4 regions of the Streptomyces sp. MNU89 genome follow, and region 1 is predicted to be linked to each of the others. Evidence: riboswitches for the same ligand, from Rfam matches in the RefSeq annotation. Region 1 holds a riboswitch; each other region holds the start of a gene.
The links. A riboswitch is a leader RNA that binds a small molecule or an ion and turns the genes downstream of it on or off. The one in region 1 is predicted to bind cyclic di-AMP.
Positions count from the first base shown of each region.

Region 2: it holds a riboswitch for cyclic di-AMP, as region 1 does, so the genes downstream of both, E4N63_RS12565 (C40 family peptidase) here and E4N63_RS17270 (M23 family metallopeptidase) in region 1, are expected to answer to the same signal.
Region 3: it holds a riboswitch for cyclic di-AMP, as region 1 does, so the genes downstream of both, E4N63_RS30905 (transglycosylase family protein) here and E4N63_RS17270 (M23 family metallopeptidase) in region 1, are expected to answer to the same signal.
Region 4: it holds a riboswitch for cyclic di-AMP, as region 1 does, so the genes downstream of both, E4N63_RS29055 (transglycosylase family protein) here and E4N63_RS17270 (M23 family metallopeptidase) in region 1, are expected to answer to the same signal.

Region 1 is NZ_JAJKLL010000001.1:3,998,830-4,004,016, forward strand. It holds gene E4N63_RS17260 (hypothetical protein) at 1-234, opposite strand, end outside; gene E4N63_RS17265 (PP2C family protein-serine/threonine phosphatase) at 461-1,645, shown strand; cyclic di-AMP (ydaO/yuaA leader) riboswitch at 1,998-2,165, shown strand; gene E4N63_RS17270 (M23 family metallopeptidase) at 2,177-3,208, shown strand; gene E4N63_RS17275 (MFS transporter) at 3,658-5,187, shown strand, end outside.
Region 2 is NZ_JAJKLL010000001.1:2,951,879-2,957,065, reverse strand. It holds gene E4N63_RS12575 (ABC transporter permease) at 1-451, opposite strand, end outside; gene E4N63_RS12570 (ABC transporter ATP-binding protein) at 461-1,258, opposite strand; gene E4N63_RS12565 (C40 family peptidase) at 1,517-2,710, opposite strand; cyclic di-AMP (ydaO/yuaA leader) riboswitch at 2,717-2,898, opposite strand; gene pcrA (DNA helicase PcrA) at 3,270-5,187, shown strand, end outside.
Region 3 is NZ_JAJKLL010000001.1:474,461-479,647, reverse strand. It holds gene E4N63_RS02195 (F510_1955 family glycosylhydrolase) at 1-631, opposite strand, end outside; gene E4N63_RS02190 (PP2C family protein-serine/threonine phosphatase) at 807-2,030, opposite strand; cyclic di-AMP (ydaO/yuaA leader) riboswitch at 2,960-3,174, shown strand; gene E4N63_RS30905 (transglycosylase family protein) at 3,247-4,245, shown strand; gene E4N63_RS02175 (alpha/beta fold hydrolase) at 4,343-5,187, opposite strand, start outside.
Region 4 is NZ_JAJKLL010000001.1:6,769,137-6,774,323, forward strand. It holds gene E4N63_RS29045 (rod shape-determining protein) at 21-1,052, shown strand; partial or broken gene E4N63_RS29050 (adenosylcobinamide amidohydrolase) at 1,094-1,919, opposite strand; cyclic di-AMP (ydaO/yuaA leader) riboswitch at 2,291-2,509, shown strand; gene E4N63_RS29055 (transglycosylase family protein) at 2,514-3,728, shown strand; gene E4N63_RS29060 (transglycosylase family protein) at 4,113-5,187, shown strand, end outside.

The DNA of each region.
Region 1 (5,187 bases):
GACGGGCTTGTCGGCGTTCTCGATGGTGTCGGCCAGTGCCTCGGCCTCGGCGCCGGAGAGCCGGCCGGAGGCCCGGGGATCCACATAGACCGGGCCGCTCCGCAGGGCTTCCGCGGCGCCGCCGAGGCCGTCGGCCGCCCGGGCACCCGGAGCGAGGAGCCCGGCCGCGACCAGAAGGGCCGCTAGCAGGGCGAGCACCGGTCCGAGCACGGCATTGCGCGATGTGCTCCTCATATCTTCGAAGCTACACGAAAGGGGGCAAGAACCACCGGGCCCGGAGTCACCGGACTCCGGCGGAGCCCGACGGTGAGGCCCGGTGGCCCCACCGCTTGCCACCGCGGCCCGTCACCCGAACGGCGCACGCGGATTCGCCCTCCGCTCCGGAACGGCCCAGGGTGGCAGGGGGCGCGGTGTCGTTCCGTAACCGGACGGACCGGGACCGGGCAGGAGATCACAGGTGGTGCAGCGAGGACAGCTGTGCAGCAGCGGCGACGGCCGGACACGGTTCCGCGGTGCTCCGTTCCCCTGCTGGATCCCGGGCTTCCTGATCGTCGGCGGCCTGGTCTTCGGCCTGTTGGCACCGCCGGAGCTGACCGGCTCGCCGTTCTTCGCAGCCGCGCCCATGGTCGCCGCGGCCCTCTACACCGGCCCCGCCACGATCCTGACGGCCGTCGTCTCCAGCCTGGCGATGCTCGGGATCGCTCTGCTGCACCACACGCTCGGGCAGTACCAGTCGCTGCTCGACACGGCCACGGTGGTCACCGTGGCGGGCCTCGCCGTCTTCATCAACCGCGTGGTGCGCCACGGCCACCGCGCGCTGGCCTCCGTCCGGAATGTCGCGGAGGCCGCCCAGCGGGCCGTGCTGCCGGCCCCTGCCGGCCGCATCGGCGGGCTGCGCGTCGCCGCCCGCTACGAGGCCGCGCAGGCGGACGCGGGAATCGGTGGCGACCTCTACGCGGTCCAGTCCACCCCGCACGGGGTGCGGCTCATCGTCGGTGACGTACGCGGCAAGGGCATAGGGGCGGTGGGCGCGGTCGCGATCGTCCTCGGGGCGTTCCGGGAAGCGGCCGAGGAGGAGCCGGAGCTGACGGGGATCGCGGAACGGCTGGAGGGCGCGCTCGTGCGGGAGGCGAAGCGCCGGGAAGGGCTGGAGCGGAGCGAGGGGTTCACCACGGCCGTGCTCGCCGAGATCCCGCACGAGAGCTCCCTCGGGGCGGACCCGGGTGGATCCGGCGCTCCCGGCGGGAGCGCTTCCGGGCTGTCGGCCCGGAGGCTGCGGCTGCTCAACCGCGGTCACCCGGCCCCGCTGATGCTCACCGGTGACGGGACCGTGTGCGCCGTCGAACCGCTAGTGCCCGCCGTACCGCTCGGCCTGGCGTGGCTGCGGACCGAGCCGGACCGGGTGGAGGAGATCGTGTTTCCGCGCGGGTGCACCCTCCTGCTCTTCACCGACGGCGTCACGGAGGCCCGCAACCGTGCCGGTGAGTTCTACGATCCCCAACTCAGTCTGACCGGACGGTCCTTCAGCGACCCGGAGGAGCTGCTGGACACCATCGTCGGGGACGTGGCCCTGCACACCGGCGGCCGCGCCCATGACGACATGGCGCTCCTCGCGGTCACGGACATCCCCGAGCGGCGCTCCTGACCGCCGGGTCCCCTGAGCGCCGGACCTCCCCACCGCCGGATCTCCCGACTGCCGGACCGCGGGCCGCGGACCCTCGCCGTCCGCTCCGGCACGCCCGCAACCCGACGTCCGCCGCCGGCCACGGCAACGCTGTGTGACGGCAGGTGTCCAGGCGATAACAACTGATGCACGATCAGCGGAAACAGGTTTTCCGCCGCCCGGTCAACTCGCCCGGCTCTGGCGGCCGATGTCCGTTTTCTTCATGCGGTCATTACCAAAAGATCAGCCGGAACGGCTTGGAATACGGGTGCTCCGTCAATTAACGTTCGATAACGCAGCGCGGTCGTCCCAGCCGCCACCAAGGGTGGCACCGCCTGCGCAGTCGCCGAATCCCGCATGCGCGGAACAGCACCACCTGCACCAAGGGAACCGGGGAACCAATCCTTGGGGTGAATCGGGCCCCTCCGCGAGGAGGGAACCGTAGGAGACCTTCCTGCTCCGAACCCGTCAGCTAACCCGGTAGGCGAGAAGGAAGGAAAGGAGTGCGCCTCCGTGGCGTCCAGCAGCCCTGCCCCCGAGACGTGGGCCGGTCCGTCCACCTCCGGTCCCCTCTTCGACGGAGAGCCCGTCGGTGAGTGGAACCCCACCGCCGATTCCACCGCCCCGGTCCGGGGCAGGCACCGCGTCGTCAAACAGCGCGGCGGAGGCATGGCCCGGAGCGGCGCCGTCCTGGGCGTCGGGGTGATCGCGGCTGTAGGCGCCGGCGGCATGGCCACGGCCAAGGACCGCCCCCCGGCCCCCATCTCGCTGCCCGACCTCTCCCCGGTGACGGACAAGCTGCCCGCCATCGACTCCCTGGTCGGCGGCTCCAACGACGTCTCCGCCACCGCCAGCCGCGCCCCGCTGTCGCAGGCCGGGCTCACCACGGACGAGATCGCTCAGGGCGCCGACGCCGGAGAGGCCCTGCGGGCCCGCATCATGCGCCAGGCCGAGCAGCAGCAGAGCGTCGCCGAGACCACCGAGCGGCTGGCCGCCGAGCAGGCCGCGCGGGAGAAGGCCGCCGAGGACGCCGCCGCCAAGAAGGCGGAGGCCGAGGCGGCCAAGAAGAAGGCCGCGGAGGAGGCCGAGCGCAAGGCGGAAGAGGAAGCCGCGCGCAAGGCGGAGGAGGAGCGGCTGGCCAAGCTGGCCGCCAGCTACGCGCTTCCGCTCTCCTCCTACACCCTCACCTCGAGCTTCGGCGAGTCCGGCTCCATGTGGTCCAGCAGCCACACCGGCCAGGACTTCGCCGCCCCGACCGGCACCCCCGTCAAGGCGGTGCACGGCGGCACGATCACCGAGGCCGGCTGGGCCGGTTCGTACGGCTACCGCATCATCCTCACCCTCGATGACGGCACGGAGATCTGGTACTGCCACCTCTCCTCGATGACCGTCACCTCCGGCGAGGTCACCACCGGCGACACGATCGGCCGCGTCGGCTCCACCGGCAACTCCTCCGGCCCGCATCTCCACCTGGAGGTCCGGCCCGGTGGCGGCGACCCGGTCAACCCCGCGGCCTGGCTCCGCGACCACGGCAAGAACATCTGAACCGCGACATCGCACCACGGCCCAAGCCCTCACCCTCCGGCATCCCGCGGCACGCTCGCGGACGGGCCACGCCCGCTCGGCCCGGTCCGGGGGCCGGAAGCGGAGGGCGCGCTCGCAGACGCGCCCTCCGGCCCCCGGGTGTTACCCCGTGTCCCGCTTCTGCGTATGCCCCACCCGTCTGCCGCAAACCCCGTACCCTGCGGCTTTCCACCGACGGTCCCGGCCGCCCCCATCCCGGCCTCCCCGCATCGCCCCGCCCACTCGCAGCGCGGGCCTCTGCTCCGGCAGCCCTGGTGCGTCCCCCGACGCCAGGGCCGCCGGCCTGCCCGGCCCCTGATCCCTCCGGCCGGCCCACCCCGGGGGCGTGAATCGCACGGCGCCGGGAACCTGCCTGCACGGATGAGCACCGGGGCGCCGCCCCGGGCCGGAGCCGAGCGGAGGGTGCGGGGATGGCGGCGGACTACCCCTTGGACGCGCGAGCGGGAACGGGCACGGTCACCACGGCCGTGCCCGCCCGGCTGGACAGACTGCCCTGGTCACGCTGGCACTGGACCATCGTCATCGGCCTCGGCACCGTGTGGATCCTCGACGGTCTGGAGGTCACCGTCGTCGGCAACATCGCGGGCCGGCTCTCGGAGGAGGGCAGCGGTCTGCCCATCAGCTCCGGCCAGGTCACCGGTGTCGCCGCGGCGCTCTACGTCGCCGGGGCCTGTCTGGGCGCGCTCTTCTTCGGCCGGCTCACCGACCGCTACGGCCGCAAGAAGCTCTTCATCATCACGCTGGCCGTCTATCTGGCCGCCACCGCGCTGACCGCCGTCTCCTTCTCCAGCTGGTGGTTCTTCGTCTTCCGCTTCCTCACGGGCTTCGGCATCGGCGGCGAGTACGCGGCCATCAACTCGGCCATCGACGAGCTGATCCCTTCCCTCTACCGGGGCCGGGTCGACCTCATCATCAACGGCAGTTTCTGGCTGGGCGCGGTCGGCGGTTCCCTGCTGTCCATCGTCATGCTGGACACCGACATCTTCCCCAAGGACCTCGGCTGGCGGCTGACCTTCGGGCTGGGCGTCGTCTTCGGACTGGTGATCCTCCTCGTCCGCCGGCACGTACCGGAGAGTCCACGCTGGCTCTTCATCCACGGCCGGGGCGAGGAGGCGGAAGCCCTGGTCCGGGAGGCCGAGGAGCAGGTCACCGCCGAGAAGGGCGAGGAACTCCCGGAGCCGGCCGGCGAGATCACCATCCACCAGCGCAAGAGCATCGGCTTCGGGCTGATCGCCCGCACCGTCTTCTCGCACTACCGCAGGCGCGCCGTCCTCGGCTTCTCGCTCTTCATCGGCCAGGCCTTCCTCTACAACGCCATCACCTTCGGCTTCGGCGCGATCCTCACCACGTTCTACGACGTGGGCACCGGCTCCACCGGCTACTTCTTCGCGGTGATCGCGCTGGGCAACTTCTTCGGGCCGCTGCTGCTCGGCAAGCTCTTCGACACCGTGGGCCGCAAGATCATGATTTCCGGCACGTACATCCTCTCCGGTGTGCTCCTCTTCATCACCGCCTGGCTCTTCGACGGTGGCCATCTGACCGCCAGGACCCTCACCGCCTGCTGGTGCGTGGTGCTCTTCTTCGCCTCGGCCGGTGCGAGCTCCGCGTATCTGACGGTCAGCGAGGTCTTCCCGATGGAGACCCGGGCCATGGCGATCGCCTTCTTCTACGCGATCGGCACCGCCGCGGGCGGCATCAGCGGCCCGCTCGTCTTCGCGAAGCTCACCGGGTCGGGCGTCGTCGGCGACACCGTGCTGGCCTTCCAGATCGGTGCCGCGCTGATGACCCTGGCCGGTGTGGTGGCCGCCGTGCTCGCCGTACCGGCGGAGCGGCGTTCGCTGGAGGACATCGCCACCCCGCTCTCCCAGCGGACCGCCGAGCCGAGCGGGGCCCCCGGGGGGACCGGCGCCCCGTACCGCGGGCTGACGCCGGTGCCGCGC
Region 2 (5,187 bases), 1.0 Mb from region 1:
GGGTGAACAGGAACAGGATGCCGGCGACCGCGAGCCATGCCGGCACACCTGCCCCCGTGCGGAAGCCCATGAGCAGCGCGACGCCCACGACGATCACGAGCGAGATCAGGTTGGCGACCAGAGAGGTGAAGACGTGTGCCCACAGCACACCCGACCGTGCGATCGGCATGGACTGGAACCGCTCGAAGATTCCGCTCTGCATGTCGGTGAAGAGCCGGTACGCGGTGTAGGAGATGCCCGACGCGATGGTGATCAGCAGGATGCCGGGCAGCATGTAGTTCACGTACGAAACCGACCCGGTGTCGATCGCGCCGCCGAACACGTAGACGAACATCAGCATCATGGCGACCGGCGTGATGGCGGTCGTGATGATGGTGTCCATGCTGCGTGTGACATGGCGCAGGGTCCGCCCCGTGAGAACAGCGGTGTCGCCGAAGAAGTACGCACTCATCCTTGTCCCCTAGCTGTTCGTGCCGATGGCGTCGCTTCTGTCGTCGCCGCCGATGATCGCGAGGAAGATCTCCTCCAGGGTCGGCTGCTTCTCGACGTACTCGACGGTGGCGGGCGGGAAGAGCTGCTTGAGCTCCGCGAGGGTGCCGTTCACGATGATCCGCCCCTGGTGGAGGATCGCGATCCGGTCGGCCAACTGCTCGGCCTCGTCCAGATATTGCGTGGTGAGCAGCACCGTCGTTCCATGGCCGGCGAGCTCCTTGACCGCCTCCCACACCTCGATGCGCGCCTCGGGATCGAGCCCGGCCGTCGGCTCGTCCAGGAAGATCACCGACGGATTCCCGATGAGGCTCATCGCGATGTCCAGCCGGCGGCGCATCCCGCCCGAATACGTGGACACCTTCCGCGTGCCGGCGTCGGTCAGCGAGAAACGCCTCAGCAGGTCATCCGCGGTCGCGCCCGGGTCCTTGAGGTGGCGCAGCCTGGCGACGAGCACGAGGTTCTCCCGACCGCTGAGGATCTCGTCGACGGCCGCGAACTGCCCGGTGAGGCTGATGGACTCCCGCACATTCGTCGGTTGCCCGGCGACGTCGAAGCCATGGACGCCGGCTGTCCCCGCGTCGGCCTTCAGGAGCGTGGCGAGGATCCTCACGGTCGTGGTCTTGCCCGCCCCGTTGGAGCCGAGCAGGGCGAAGATGGTGCCTCGCGCCACGTCGAAGTCCACGCCGCGCAGCACTTCGAGCTTTCCGTACGACTTCTCCAGACCCCGCACGCGAATCGCCGGACCGGCGATCGATTGGGTCACCATGGTCATCTGCCTCCTTCGCGGAGCTCTCCAGTCGACTGTGAGGAAGCTCCTGCCGGAAGGATGGAGGGTTGACCCAGCGTCAAGGTCAAGCCGCGGCCCGGCAACCGGGCAGCCCTCGGGGACCTGGGCCCCGGGCACGGCGACGGGCGGTGCCCGGCCTCCCCCCGAGGCCGGGTACCGCCCGTCGTGTCGTGTTCCGTGCCGCCTGCCGCGTCCTGATGCCCGCCGCCGCGCCCGGAGCCCGCCCGCGCCGCCCGGTTACGCGGGGCGCGTCGCGGCGTAGAAGGGCATGGTGTCGATCGACTCGATGCGCACGTTCGTCCCCGGCTTCGGGGCGTGGATCATCTGGCCGCCGCCTATGTACAGGCCGACGTGGCTGATGTCGCCGTAGAAGAAGATCAGGTCACCCGGCTGCATGGCTGACTTCGCGACGCGCGTTCCCGTGTTCACCTGGTCGTAGGTGGTGCGCGGCAGCGTGACACCGGCGGCCTTCCAGGCGGCGCCGGTGAGACCCGAGCAGTCGTAGGAGTTGGGGCCGGTCGCACCCCAGACGTACGGCTTGCCGATCTGGGCGCGGGCGAACTCGATCGCCTGCTGGGCCTTGGTGCCGGTCGTCGTCTCCGAGGTGCCCGTGCCCGTGCCGGCCGAGGTGTCCGTCCCGGTGGACGTACCGGTGCCGGAGCCGGACGCGGTCTCCGTCCGCTCCTCCTCCTGCTGCCGTGCCTCCTCCGCGAGGCGCTGCCGCTCGGCCTCCTGCTGCCGCGCCAGCTCCTCCGCCTTGCGCTGGGCCTCCGCCTCCTTCTTGCGCTCGATCTCGGCCAGCCGGGCCCGCTCCTCCGCGGTCAGCCGGCCGAGCAGCTCGCGCGCCTCGGCCAGCTTGGTCTGGACGGTCCGCTTGCTCTCCCGCAGCTTCTCCTGCGCGTCGGTGAGCGTGGCGAGGCTCTTGCCCGCCTCCTCGCGCTTCTCCGTGGTCGCGACCTGCTGCTCGCGGAACTCCTCGACGGCCTGCTCCTGCTGGTCCGTCATCCGGGCCATCACGCGCGTCTGGTCGAAGTAGTCCTGCGGGTCGGAGGCGAGGAGCATGGTGGCGGTGGGGCTCATGCCGCCGTTGCGGTACTGCGCGGTCGCGAAGCTGCCGAGGCTCCTCCGCGCCTCGTTGAGCTTCTCGGTGCGCTTGGCGACGGCGTCGAGGAGGCCGTCGACCCTGGAACGCTGTTCCTCCGTGCGCTCCTTGGCCCTGTTGTACTGCTGGGTGGCGCTTCCCGCCTGGCGGTAGAGCTCGTCGACCTTCTTCTGTACTTCCTCGACGGACTGCTTCGGTTCGCCGTCGCCGGGCGCGGCCTGCGCGCTCTGGAGGAGGGTGACGGAGGCGAGGGCCGCTGTGCCGAGGCCGACGGCGGTGCGACGCGAAGCCGGGGTACCGAGGGGCCGGGATTTGCGGTGCGACGCCAAGATCGGCGCTCCTTCCGTGGACCGCCTACCGGGTTAGCTGTCGGGTTCGGGCGTATTCGGAAGGCTGCCCTACGGTCGGTGCGAGGCGCGGTGCGCGCCGCGCGGTGACCGATTCACCCCGGTGCCGCGTCTGGGTCCCCGGTTCCGGACGCCCTGGGGAAGGGGGCCGGATTCGGCGGTGGCTGCCCGTGCCGGCGCGGTCGCCGGCGGGGAGTGCGGGCCGCCTGATCGAGCACCGTAGCCAGTTGTGCGGCTCGTGTGAAGGCCGGTGTGCGATATGCCCGAAACCATTCCGTTATATTTTCCGAGCGGAGTGGAATTCTGCCGTCCGGGTGGCTGACCGGGCACGGTAAGTAACGCATAAAGACCGGAGGCGGTACGGGAGTTCGGGCCTCGGGTCCCTTCCCGCGGCCGGGGCCGGGCGACGCGTCCCGGGGCGTCCCGGGAACGGGCCGGCCGTGCCGGCACCCCGGGCTCCGCGCGCCCGTACGGCCCCGTGACGGCGGAAGCGGGCAACCCGGTGCCGCCTGTCGGCGGGGCCGCCTAGACTCGGTGGGCGATGAGCAGCCTCTTTGACGACAGTTTCCTGGCAGACCTCGGCCCCGCGGACGAGGAGCCCCCGCCGCCCGAGCACGACGCCCCCGGCGAGGAGATCCCGGCCGATCTCTTCGGCGGCGCGTTCGACGGCGCACCCCGGGAGGCGTACTACCGCGACGGTGCCCCGAGGCCCGTCACCGACCCCGCCGCGCTGCTGCACGGTCTCAACGACCAGCAGCGCGCCGCCGTGCTGCACACCGGTTCGCCCCTGCTCATCGTCGCCGGTGCCGGCTCCGGCAAGACCCGGGTCCTCACGCACCGCATCGCGTATCTGCTCGCCGCCCGCGGCGCGCACCCCGGCTCGATCCTCGCGATCACCTTCACCAACAAGGCCGCGGGCGAGATGAAGGAGCGCGTGGAGGAGCTGGTCGGCCCGCGGGCGAACGCCATGTGGGTCTCCACCTTCCACAGCGCCTGCGTCCGCATCCTGCGCCGCGAGAGCAAGAAGCTGGGCTTCACCTCCAGCTTCTCGATCTACGACGCCGCCGACTCCAAGCGGCTGATGGCCCTGGTCTGCCGCGATCTGGACCTGGACCCCAAGCGCTTCCCGCCGAAGTCCCTCACGGCCAAGGTCTCCAACCTCAAGAACGAGCTGATCGACGAGGAGGACTTCGCCGCCCAGGCCGCCGCCGAGTCCTCCCCGAGCAGCTTCGACAAGACGCTCGCCGAGGCGTACACGATGTACCAGCAGCGGCTGCGCGAGGCCAACGCCCTCGACTTCGACGACATCATCATGACCACCGTCCATCTCCTCCAGGCGTTCCCGGACGTCGCCGAGCACTACCGGCGCCGCTTCCGGCACGTCCTCGTCGACGAGTACCAGGACACCAACCACGCGCAGTACACGCTCATCCGCGAACTCGTCGGCACGGCCGCCGGAGCGGAGCGGGGCGGGGACGAGGGCGGTCGGGGCGAGCCGGCCGTGGAGCCGGCCGAACTGTGCGTCGTCGGCGACGCGGACCAGTCGATCTACGCCTTCCGCGGTGCGACGATCCGCAACATCCTCCAGTTCGAGGAGGACTACCCCGACGCCACCACCATCCTGCTGGAGCAGAACTACCGCTCCACCCAGACCATCCTGAGCGCCGCCAACGCCGTCATCGAGCGCAACGAGAACCGCCGCCCCAAGAACCTCTGGACGGACGCCGGCGCGGGCTCCGCGATCACCGGCTACGTCGCCGACACCGAGCACGACGAGGCCCAGTTCGTCGCCGACGAGATCGACCGGCTGACCGACGCCGGCCAGGCCAAGGCGGGTGACGTCGCGGTCTTCTACCGCACCAACGCCCAGTCCCGGGTGTTCGAGGAGATCTTCATCCGGGTCGGGCTGCCGTACAAGGTCGTCGGCGGCGTGCGCTTCTACGAGCGCAAGGAGGTCCGGGACGTCCTGGCGTATCTGCGGGTGCTGGCCAACCCGGAGGACGCCGTCCCGCTGCGGCGCATTCTCAACGTCCCCAAGCGCGGCATCGGCGAGCGCGCCGAGGCGATGATCGACGCCCTCGCCTCCCGCGAGAAGATCAGCTTCGCGCGGGCGCTGCGCCGCGTCGACGAGGCGTACGGCATGGCCGCGCGCTCGGCCAACGCCGTCAAGCGGTTCAACACGCTGATGGAGGAGCTGCGGACGATCGCCGAATCCGGCGCCGGCCCGGCCACCGTCCTTCAGGCCGTGCTCGAACGCACCGGCTATCTCGCCGAGCTCCAGGCCTCCACCGACCCGCAGGACGAGACCCGCATCGAGAACCTCCAGGAACTCGCCGCCGTGGCGCTGGAGTTCGAGCAGGAGCGCGGGGCGGAGGCGGCCGCCGGCGACAGGACCGGGGAGGAGGCCGGGGAGGAGACCCCGGCCGGGGGAGAGAGCCCGGGCACGCTCGCCGACTTCC
Region 3 (5,187 bases), 3.5 Mb from region 1:
CGCCGCTCTGGGTGGTGGCCAGGACGGTGCCGGGGTCCTCGGGGCTCACGGCGATGTCCAGGGCCGCCAGTTCGGCGCGCTCGTCCCACTTCTTGCCGTCCTCGCTGACGCGCAGCAGACCGGCCGTGCTGTCGTAGCCGTAGACGGTGCCGTCGACCTCTTCGAGGGCGTGGAAGTCGGCCTTGCCCGCGAGGGAGAGGGAGGTCCAGGTCTTCCCGGCGTCGGTGCTCCGGATCAGCCCGCGGTTGGCGTGGTCGCCGCTTCCCTCCGCGGGGTGGCCGCTGCCGAGGAAGGTGTCCTTCCCGGCGACGGTGAAGCCCATGTAGTCGGCGGTGTCGCCCACGCGCTCGGAGGAGCCGTCGTCGTTCACCGCGATGACTCCGTGGTGCGTGGCGACGTAGAGCCTGCCGTCGCCGGGATTGACGCCGAGCCCGTGGATGTGGCTGATCCCGCCGACCGAGGCCTCCGGGCCGTGGGAATCCTCGGCGGACCCGGTGGACTCCGCGGAGGACGAACTGCCGTGCCCCTCCGGGCTCGAGTCGTCGGAGCAGCCGGTCAGGACGGCGGCCAGCAGGATCGCGGCGGCGGAGGCGGCGACAGCCGCGGAACGGGGACGGGAACGGGCTGGCATGCGGAAATCCTCGGGTCGGAACGGCGTGGGCTGCGTGCGGTCCGGCGTGCGGCGCACCCGGTGGTGAACCGGGCGGAGCCGCCCACCACCTCCTCCAACGTACGGCGTGGGCCGTCGGTGCCGCCCGGAGGGCGAGGGAGTGCGGGGTGGGAACTGGCGGGCCCGCGCGCCCGCCTCAGGGAACCAGTTCCTCCTGGCGGTCGCCGGCCCACTCGGCCAGCAGCACGGTCGCGTCGTCGTCGAGCCGGCCGTCGTGGTGCTCGAGCACCGCGTGCATCAGACGGCGCAGGGTCTCGTGCAGGGGAAGCCGCCCGTTGTCGTGGTGATGCATGACGAAGTCCACGAAACGGGCCATACCGAACTGCTTGCCGTCGGCACCGCGGGCCTCGGTGATGCCGTCCGTGTACAGCAGGAGGCGGTCGCCGGGCTCCAGCTGGTCCTCACAGACGGTCAACGGCAGGCCCAGGGAGGCGCCCATCGGGCCGGCCGGGGGACAGGCGAGCTGGGTGGGCCGGCCTCCCGCACGGATGACCACCGGCAGGTGATGGCCGCGGTTGACCCAGGCCAGCCGCCCGGTCTCCAGATCGAGGTCGGCCAGGATCCCGGTGATGTAGCGGCTGGTCCCGAACTGCTGGTTGAGCGTCTCGTCCACCATCCGGCTGGACTCCGCCAGTGAGGCGCCCTGGCGGCGGGCGTTGCGGCAGGCGGACACCGCGACATTGGCGGTGATCCCGGCGGTGGTGTCGTGCCCCATGGCGTCGAAGATGCCCAGGTGCAGATTGGTGCCGGTGAGGGCGTAGTCGTAGGCGTCGCCCCCGACCTCGTAGGCCGGTTCCAGGGCGGCGCTGACGGTGGCGTTGTGGCCGGCGAACGCGGGGGGCGGCGTGAGGTTCCACTGCATCTCCGCGGCCACGTTCATCGGCCTGCTGCGCACGAGACGGGCGTACGAGTCGCTGAAGGACCGCTTGCTGAGCAGCAGCAACGCCACCAGCGAGGCCAGATTGCGGACCGCGTCCCGGCTCTGCCCGTCCTCCGCGGCGGTGTCCCCGCGCATCATGCCCAGGCGCTCCACCCCGTCGGTGACCGGGGCCCACCACCGGCACCGGCCGGCCGCCGTCTCCGGGGCGGGTTCGGTGAGGATGGACACGTTCTGGTAGGCGCGGCCCGGCAGTGTGCCGTCGACCGCGACTTCCGCTCCGCCCTCGCCCGCGTCCGCTCCCCGGCCGGTCAGCTGCCGCATCACCTTCTGCTGGAGGTCCACCGCGAACAGCGCCACGTCGTGCAGGCCCACGGTCTCGGCGTGCGCGGCCACGACCCCCGGCAGCTGCTCCAGCGCCGTGGTGTGGCCGGCCTGCATCAGGTCGGTGAGCACCTTTCCCACCCGGACCGCGTCGGTCACGGTGTCCGCCTCCTTCCGGTCACGAGACTCCGCGGCGGTGCGGCGGCTCCCGGACGTCATCGGCCGGTTCCGCCCTTGACCGCGGAGATAGTTCCGTTTACCCATCGCCCCGGATGTCACCCGGTGCTTCCGGAACGGCACGCCACCGGGAGGGCCGGGACCGGCGCTGAGCAGCAGGTCAGAGCTCTTCTTCGGCCTTCTCCGTCCCCGTTACCGGCCACTGCGGCCCGCGGATCCGGAGCAGGCGCGTGTACGAACGGTCGCTGCACCGTCGGGATGCGTGACGGGAGCGGAGGAGCGGGTGCACCGGAGCGGCGGGCCGCCGCCCGGCGGCGGCATCCCGTGCGCAGGATCCGGCGACCCGGCCGCCCGGTCCGGGCGGCACGGCAGCCGCCACCGCGGCCTTCACCCGGTCTCGCGTCTCCCCGCCTCCGTCACCGCCACGCCCACGGCATCGCCGGGCCGGCCTGGTGGGCCAACGAGCCGCCGTACCCTGCTCATTGGCGACCGGCCCGCTCGGGCCCCCCGCGCCCGCATGCCGGGACCGGGGGAATCGGGCGGAGAAGAGCCGTCTGTGCGATGAATTTCCGATTCGAGGGTGTTCGGGGGGTAAGTCAACTCGGTGTGGAATGGGGCCGATCTGAGTCAAACCTCTCCGGCGCTGTGTCCCGGATCACATTCCCTGCTCTCCGTCCGCATGTCCTGAAGAGGCCTTCGGCCGCGACATTCCCCGATTCTCCTTCCACCGCCGAGATTTGAGCGCGCGAAGGGTTCCGGCCCTTTCACGCTCCGGTGAAGATCCGGTGCGCACGGTGTCCGCAATAGCGGTATCGGCCGCGGTTCGGAATGGGGTCGCTTTCTCTCACCTTGTCTTTACCAAATCGCTGTGTTTATGTGTCCTCGCCTCCGCTCGATGGCGAGGGCTCCACCGCCGGAACACGCCGAGTCCTGCCGCCCGGCCGGTGGAGAAACAGCAGATCAGCGCGGCAGGAGCGGGGAAACCACAGACTGCCGTACCGCGCGCTCCGCACGGTACGGCTTGGGGTGAAGCCAATTCCCGAATACGCCCCGGGCGTCAGGGGAATTGGCCGGGCAACTCCAGCCCGAATCCGACAGCTAACCTCGCAGGCGTCGGAGAGGACGCACAACTATGTCTCGTGGCCGCCACCGCCGTCCGCGCACTTCAACGATTTCCCGTCAGATCTCCCGCGTTTCCGTGGTCCTCACGGCCGGCGGCGCGGGTGTTGCCGCCCCCCTGCTGACGGCGGGCAGCGCGAACGCCGCTCCCGTCGCCGTCTGGGACGAGGTCGCCGCCTGCGAGAGCAGCGGCGACTGGGCCGCCAACACCGGCAACGGCTACTACGGCGGACTGCAGTTCTCCCAGTCCAGCTGGGAGTCGGTCGGCGGCACGGAGTACGCGTCGCGCGCCGACCTCGCCACCAAGGACCAGCAGATCGCCGCCGGCGAGAAGCTGCTCGCCGTCCAGGGCCCGGGCGCCTGGCCCACCTGCGGCCCCAAGGCCGGACTGTCCCGGGACTCCGGGGCACCGGACATCGACACGGCCGCGCAGCCCAAGGCGGCCTCCCCGGCCAAGCCGAAGGCCGCGCAGCCCAAGGCCGCCCCCGAGGCCGAGCGGAAGCGGACCGGCCCGGAGTCCTACACCGTCGTCAGCGGCGACACCCTCCACCGGATCGCCACCGCGTACGACGTCGACGGCGGCTGGAAGACCGTCTACGAGACCAACCGGGAGACCGTGGGCGACAACCCGCATCTGATCTTCCCCGGCCAGGAGCTCTCCCTCGACGCCTCCCGGCCCGGTGCCCGGCACAGCGGCGATGCGGCGCAGCAGGCGAAGCCCGCGGCCCCCGCCCCGTCCGCCTCCGGGAAGTCCTACGCGAACAACCTGGACGGCTGGATCCGCGAGGCCCTGGACATCATGAAGCAGCACGGCATCCCCGGCACCTACGAGGGGATCCACCGCAACATCATCCGGGAGTCCAGCGGCAACCCGAACGCCATCAACAACTGGGACATCAACGCCCAGAAGGGCACCCCGTCCATCGGCCTGCTGCAGGTCATCAAGCCGACCTTCGACGCGTACCACGTCCCGGGCACGGCCAACAGCCAGTACGACCCCGTCGCCAACATCGTCGCGGCCTGCAACTACGCGGCCGACCGCTACGGATCGATCGACAACGTCAACGGCCCGTACTGACCGCCCTGTCCGGATGTCCGGACCGGCGCACAGACCGCGCCGCGCACACAGAGGCCGGAAGGGCATGCACCCTTCCGGCCTCTCGCGTGTCGCGGGATCAGTTCCCGAGGAAGTTCATCAGCGCGTCGGTGACCTCCTCCGCATGGGTCCACAGCAGGCCGTGCGGTGCGCCCTCGATCTCCACGTACTCGGCGTGGGGGAGCAGCTTGCGCAGGGGCCGGGCGGTGGAGTCCACGGGCAGGATGCGGTCCCCGGTGCCGTGCAGGATGAGCGTGGGCAGGGCGAGCTCGGCGATGCGGGCCACATCGGCGCGGAAGTCGGTCGTCCAGGTGGCCACGCAGGCGAGTGAGGCGTGCGGGGAGGCGCCGGCCGCGGTGTTCCAGCTCGCCCGGACGGCCTCCTCGCTGATCCGGCTGCCCAGGTTCTCGTCGAGGTTGTAGAAGGCCTTGTAGAACTCGGTGAAGTAGGCGTAGCGGTCCTTGCCCACCGCGGCCGCGATCTCCTGGAAGACCTGGCCGTCCACCCCGTCCGGGTTGTCGTCGGTCTTGAGCAGATAGGGCTCCAGGCAGGCCAGGAAGGCGGCCTTGGCCACGCGCTCCGAGCCGTGGGCGGCCAGGTAGCGGCCGACCTCGCCGCTGCCCATGGAGAACCCGGCGAGGACCGCGTTGCGCAGGTCCAGGGTGGTCATCAGGGTGTGCAGGTCGGCGGTGAAGGTGTCGTAGTCGTAGCCGGTGGTGGGCCGGCCGGAACGGCCGAAACCGCGGCGGTCGTACGTGATCACCCGGTACCCGCCCTTCAGCAGGGCCGGGAGCTGCTTCTCCCAGGAGTCGCCGTCCAGCGGGTAGCCGTGGATCAGGACCACCGGCTGTCCGGCGGGGTCGCCGTGGTCCTCGTAGTAGAGCTCGATGTCGGTGCTGTTCTCACGGCCGACGGTCACTAGGG
Region 4 (5,187 bases), 2.8 Mb from region 1:
CCGTCCGGAAAGGACTCCCCATGCGCTGGTCCCGCACCTCCGGCGGACCCCCCGTAGCGGTGGACCTCGGCACCTCCCGCATCCGCGTCCGCGGGCCGCGCGGGGGCCACCGCTACGACGGCGCGTCCGTCATCGCGGTGACCACCGGGTCCCGGCAGGTGGTCGCCGTCGGCGACCAGGCGGGCCGGATCCTCGGCCGCACCCCGCCGGACATCGAGGCGGTGGTGCCGCTCAGCCGCGGCGTCGTCACGGACTTCGACGCCGCCGCCCTGCTGCTCCGGCACGCGCTGGGCGGCGGCGGCCCCTCCCGGCGCGGTCTGCTGCCGCCGGGGGTCGTGACGGGCGTCCCCGCCTCCGCCACCGAGGTGCAGCGGATCGCCGCCGAGGAGGTGCTGCTCCAGGCCGGTGCCCGGTGGGTGCGGCTGCTGCCCAAGGGGATGCTCGCGGCCCTGGGCGCCGGGCTGCCGCTCTGGGACTCCGGCGGCACCATGATCGTCGACATCGGCGCCGGGACCACGGAGATCTGCGCCTTCGCCTTCGGCACTCTGGTCTCCGCCGAGTCCTCGCCGGTCGCGGGCGACGCCGTGACCTCCGCCCTGGTCACCCACCTCCAGCGGGAGCACACCCTGGCGCTGAGCACGAGCGCGGCGGAGGCCGTCAAGACCGGTCTCGGCCGGGTGGCGGAGACCGCGCCCGGCACCCGGCTGCCGGTCCGGGGCCGGGACCGCGTCACCGATCTGCCCAAGACCGTCTCGGTCGCGGCGGGGGAGCTGCGGGACATCATCGAGCCGGAGATCCGGCGCATCGCCCGGCTGGTCGTCACCGCCATCGGCAACTGCCCCGGCGGCGTCGCGGACGACATCGTGGAGCGCGGGCTGGTGGTCACGGGCGGCGGGGCGCTCTTCGACGGCCTCCCGGACCGGCTGGGGCGGGCCATCGGCATGACCGTCCATCTCGCCGGGGCGCCGCGCTCCTCCGTACTCGACGGGACCGCGCGCTGGATCGACGAGGTCGACCCGGCCGCCCGCCGGCAGATGCTGGCCCCGCTGTGACGGGCACCGCGGCCGCCACCGGCCCCCGCGCCGGCGGGAGTTCAGACCTCCGCGCGGCAGCCCGGCAGGGTGCGGGGGTGCGGCGCCGGCCCGCCCGGGCCCGCCGCCGTGTGCTCCCGCTCCCGCCGGGCGCCCTCCCGTACGGCGGTGTGGACCGCCCGTGCCAGCCGCGCGCCCCAGAGGGACCGCGGCCCGCCGAAGGCTTCCGGCTCCTCGCCGGGCCGGGCGGCGCGGGCCGCGACGCACACCGCGTCCGAGGGGGTGCCGGAGCAGTCGAAGCCCGCGTCGAGCAGGGCCTGGACCTTGGCCTCGGTCGCCGTGGCGACGGCGTTGACGAGTGCGGCGTCGCCGAGCGGGGCCGGTACGGCGACGACGATGTTGACCGTCCCCGGCGGCGGGGTGCCGGGGAACCCGGGCCGGGGAGGCGGCCCAGCCGCAGACACCGATGCCGGTGGTCACCAGCGCCTCCACACCGCCGTCGGCGGCGCGGGTGCACGCGTCCACCTCGGCTGCCGTCATCAGCCCCACACCGGGCCCGGCCAGCCCGGCGTCCCGGGCCAGCCCGGCCAGATGGCGGGCGGGATCGGTACGGGTGTAGCCGGGGCGCACCTGGGCGTTGAGCACCCAGCCGCGTTCACCGAGGCCGCCGCCCAGGACGGCGCTGCTGGCCATCCGCCAGCCCGGCCCGGCGCGCCACAGCAGGGCGTGGCGGCAGGCTCCGTCCTCGGTGCGGGCGAGCCGCTCGGCCCGCAGCAGGACCGGTACGGGCGCGGCCGCGGCGCGGGCAGGGGTGGTGGTCACGGCGGCAGTCCTCCGTCGGCCGGGTCCGGGAGGCGGCCGGGGAGTGGCCCGGCGCCCGGTGGCCATGATCGTAGACGCCGGCCGCGGGAAGGGGGCGGGCGGCCCGGCCGCGACCCGGGCCGCCGCCCCACTCCCACCCAAGACCCCCTCAAAACGGACAAAACATCCACCGGTGACGCGCTTCACAGAATGCGGAGGGGAAAGGTGACGCAATGCATTCGCATGCCGCTGTTTCGTCGAGGATGTAACCCTCTGCTGTTTCCGGGCGGCGAACGGCGAGGATTTTCGTCGCTCTTTGCTGAGGGTTGTGTGCACCGCGTCACGTCATCTCCGCAAATACCGCTGGTAAACACCGGGCTGCCCGACTTCTCCTTGCCTTGGTGAAAACCGAGCGCTTACGTTTGCCGCTGCTCCGCCGAAAGCTTGGCGGGCATTCTTCCTCCGGAACGCCGAATCCTGCCGCCGGAGGAGGGAAACCACGACGCACCACGGCAGGAGCGGGGGACCCAAAGGTAAGTCGCCGGACCGTGTGACACACCACACGGTGCGGCTCGGGGTGAAGACGCGCAGGACGGCCGAGCCGGCCGTGCGAATGCGTCCGGGCAACTCCAGCCCGAACCCGACAGCTCACCTCGTAGGCGTAGGAGAGGAAATACCCCTATGTCTCGCGGACGTCATCGCCGTACTCGCATCAGCCGTCTTTCCATCGCCACGCTCGCCGTCACCACCGGTGGCGCGGGCCTCGTTCTCCCCCTCGTCGGCGCCTCCGGCGCCAGCGCCGCTTCGGTCGGGACCTGGGACAAGGTCGCCGAGTGCGAGAGCACCGGTAACTGGAGCATCAACACGGGCAACGGCTTCTACGGTGGCCTGCAGTTCACGCAGAGCACCTGGGCCGCCTTCGGTGGTACCGAGTTCGCGCCGCGCGCGGACCTCGCCACCAAGGACCAGCAGATCGCGATCGCCGAGAAGGTGCTCGCGGGCCAGGGCCCGGGCGCCTGGCCGGTCTGCTCCGTCAAGGCCGGTCTCACCCGCGGTGGCGAGGCCCCCGCCGTCGACACCGGTGCCAAGCAGCAGGGCCGGGCCGCGGACGCCCCCAAGGCCGAGGCTCCCGAGGCGGAGGCCCCCAAGGCCGCGCCGAAGGCCGAGAAGAAGGCCGCCCAGCCGTCTCCGTCGGACGCCGGCACCGCGAAGGCCTCTTCGTACACCGTCGTCAGCGGTGACACCCTTGCCAAGATCGCCGAGGCCAAGGGCGTCGAGGGTGGCTGGGAGAGCATCTACGAGGGGAACCGCGAGGTCATAGGCGGTAACCCGAACCTGATCTTCCCGGGTCAGAAGTACTCGCTGGACGGCGAGCAGGCCGCTCCGAAGGCGGAGGCCCCCAAGGCCGCGCCGAAGGCCCAGAAGTCCGAGGCCAAGGCCCCGGCCAAGGCCGCCGAGAAGCCGGCCGTCCAGCAGGCCCAGGCCAACGCCGCGGGCTTCAGCGCCCCGGTCGCCGCCTCCCCGAGCACCCCGTACCGGGCCTCGGGCGGCAGCTGGTCCAGCGGTTACCACACCGGCGTCGACTTCTCCGTCGCCTCCGGCACCCCGGTGAAGTCGATCGGCTCCGGCACGGTCGTCTCCGCGGGCTGGGGCGGCTCCTACGGCAACGAGGTCGTCGTCCGGCACGCCGACGGCAAGTTCAGCCAGTACGCCCACCTGTCCTCGCTGTCCGTCTCGGCCGGCCAGACCGTCCAGGGCGGCCAGCAGCTCGGCCTGTCCGGTTCCACCGGCAACAGCACCGGCCCGCACCTGCACTTCGAGGTCCGGACCGGTCAGGGCTACGGCTCCGACGTGGACCCGCTGGCCTACCTGCGGGGCAAGGGCGTCTCCATCTGACCTCCCCGCACCGCACAGCACCATCCGAGGTGCCCGTTCCCGCCCCGCGGGAACGGGCACCTCGCCCGTTTCCGGCCGGGCGCGCGGGCCGGTGGCCAAAAAAAGGGGGGTAAGCCGCTGCGGAATTCGATCTTCCGGGGCGGAGAGCGGGCGGGCGGACGGCCGCTGCCGGCGCACCACGGATCAGCTGGGGTTACACCGGGAAACGGGCCTTCCCCCGCGCCACTCCTTTTCAAGATTCACTTCTTCGAAATCCGATAATCGTCCCGCAGATTCCCGGAATCGGTTGTGACGCGGAATGCGCCCGCCTATCTTGGGCACGGCCCGCGAACTCCCTTGCGCGGCCGCCTTTTTCGGCCCCAGCGCAGGAGAGGACCCCAGCCGATGCCCCCCACCCGCGGACGGCACCGCCGGCACCAGCCGAGCCGTATCTCCCAGGCATCGTTGACCGTCACCGCCGGAGGTGCGGGCATCGCCCTCCCGCTGGTGGCCGCGGCGAGCGCGAGCGCCGCCTCCACCGACACCTGGGAGCGGGTCGCCGAGTGCGAGAGCGGCAACGACTGGGACATCAACACGGGCAACGGCTACTACGGCGGCCTCCAGTTCTCGCAGAGCACCTGGGAGGCGTTCGGCGGCACCCGGTACGCGCCGCGCGCCGACCTCGCCACCCGGGCACAGCAGCTCGCGATAGCCGAGAAGGTCCTCGACGGCCAGGGCCCCGGCGCATGGCCGAACTGCGGCCCGCGGGCCGGCCTCGCCCGCGGCGGCGACGGGCCGGACACCGCGCCGGCCGCGGACCGGTCCGGCCCGCGCGCCGAGGACGCGCGGCAGAAGGAGAAGGCCGCGGGAGCGGCCGGGGCGGAGCAGCGGCAGCAGCAGCGCGCGGAACGGAAGGCGAAGGACCCGGCCCAGGCCGCCTCCGCCACCCGCGCCCCCGGCTCCCGCACCACCGACTCGTACCGCGTGGTCAGCGGTGACACGCTCTTCGGCATCGCCCGCGGGCACGACGTCGACGGCGGCTGGCAGCGGCTCTACGAGGCCAACCGCGAGGTGATCGGCGAGGACCCGGACCTGATCCTCCCCGGCCAGCGGCTCTCCCTGCGCGGGCAGGCGTCCGGTGCCGGGAGCGCCCCGGAGACCTCGGAACGCAAGACCTCCGAACGCCGGGCGGCCCCGGCCCCGGAGAAGAAGGCCGGCAAGAAGGCCGACAAGAAGGCGGAGAAGCAGGCCGCGAAGGCCGAGAAGGCCGAGAAGAAGAAGGCCGCCCCGGAGAAGAAGAGGACCGAGCGGAAGCAGGAGCGCTCCGGCGAGGAGCGGAGCTCCCGCTCCGGCTCCGGCGCCTTCTCCGCGCCCGTCCCGGGCGTCTCGCCGAGCACCCCGTACCGCGCCTCCGGCAGCAGCTGGTCCAGCGGTTACCACACGGGCGTCGACTTCCCCGTCGCCACCGGCACCTCGGTCC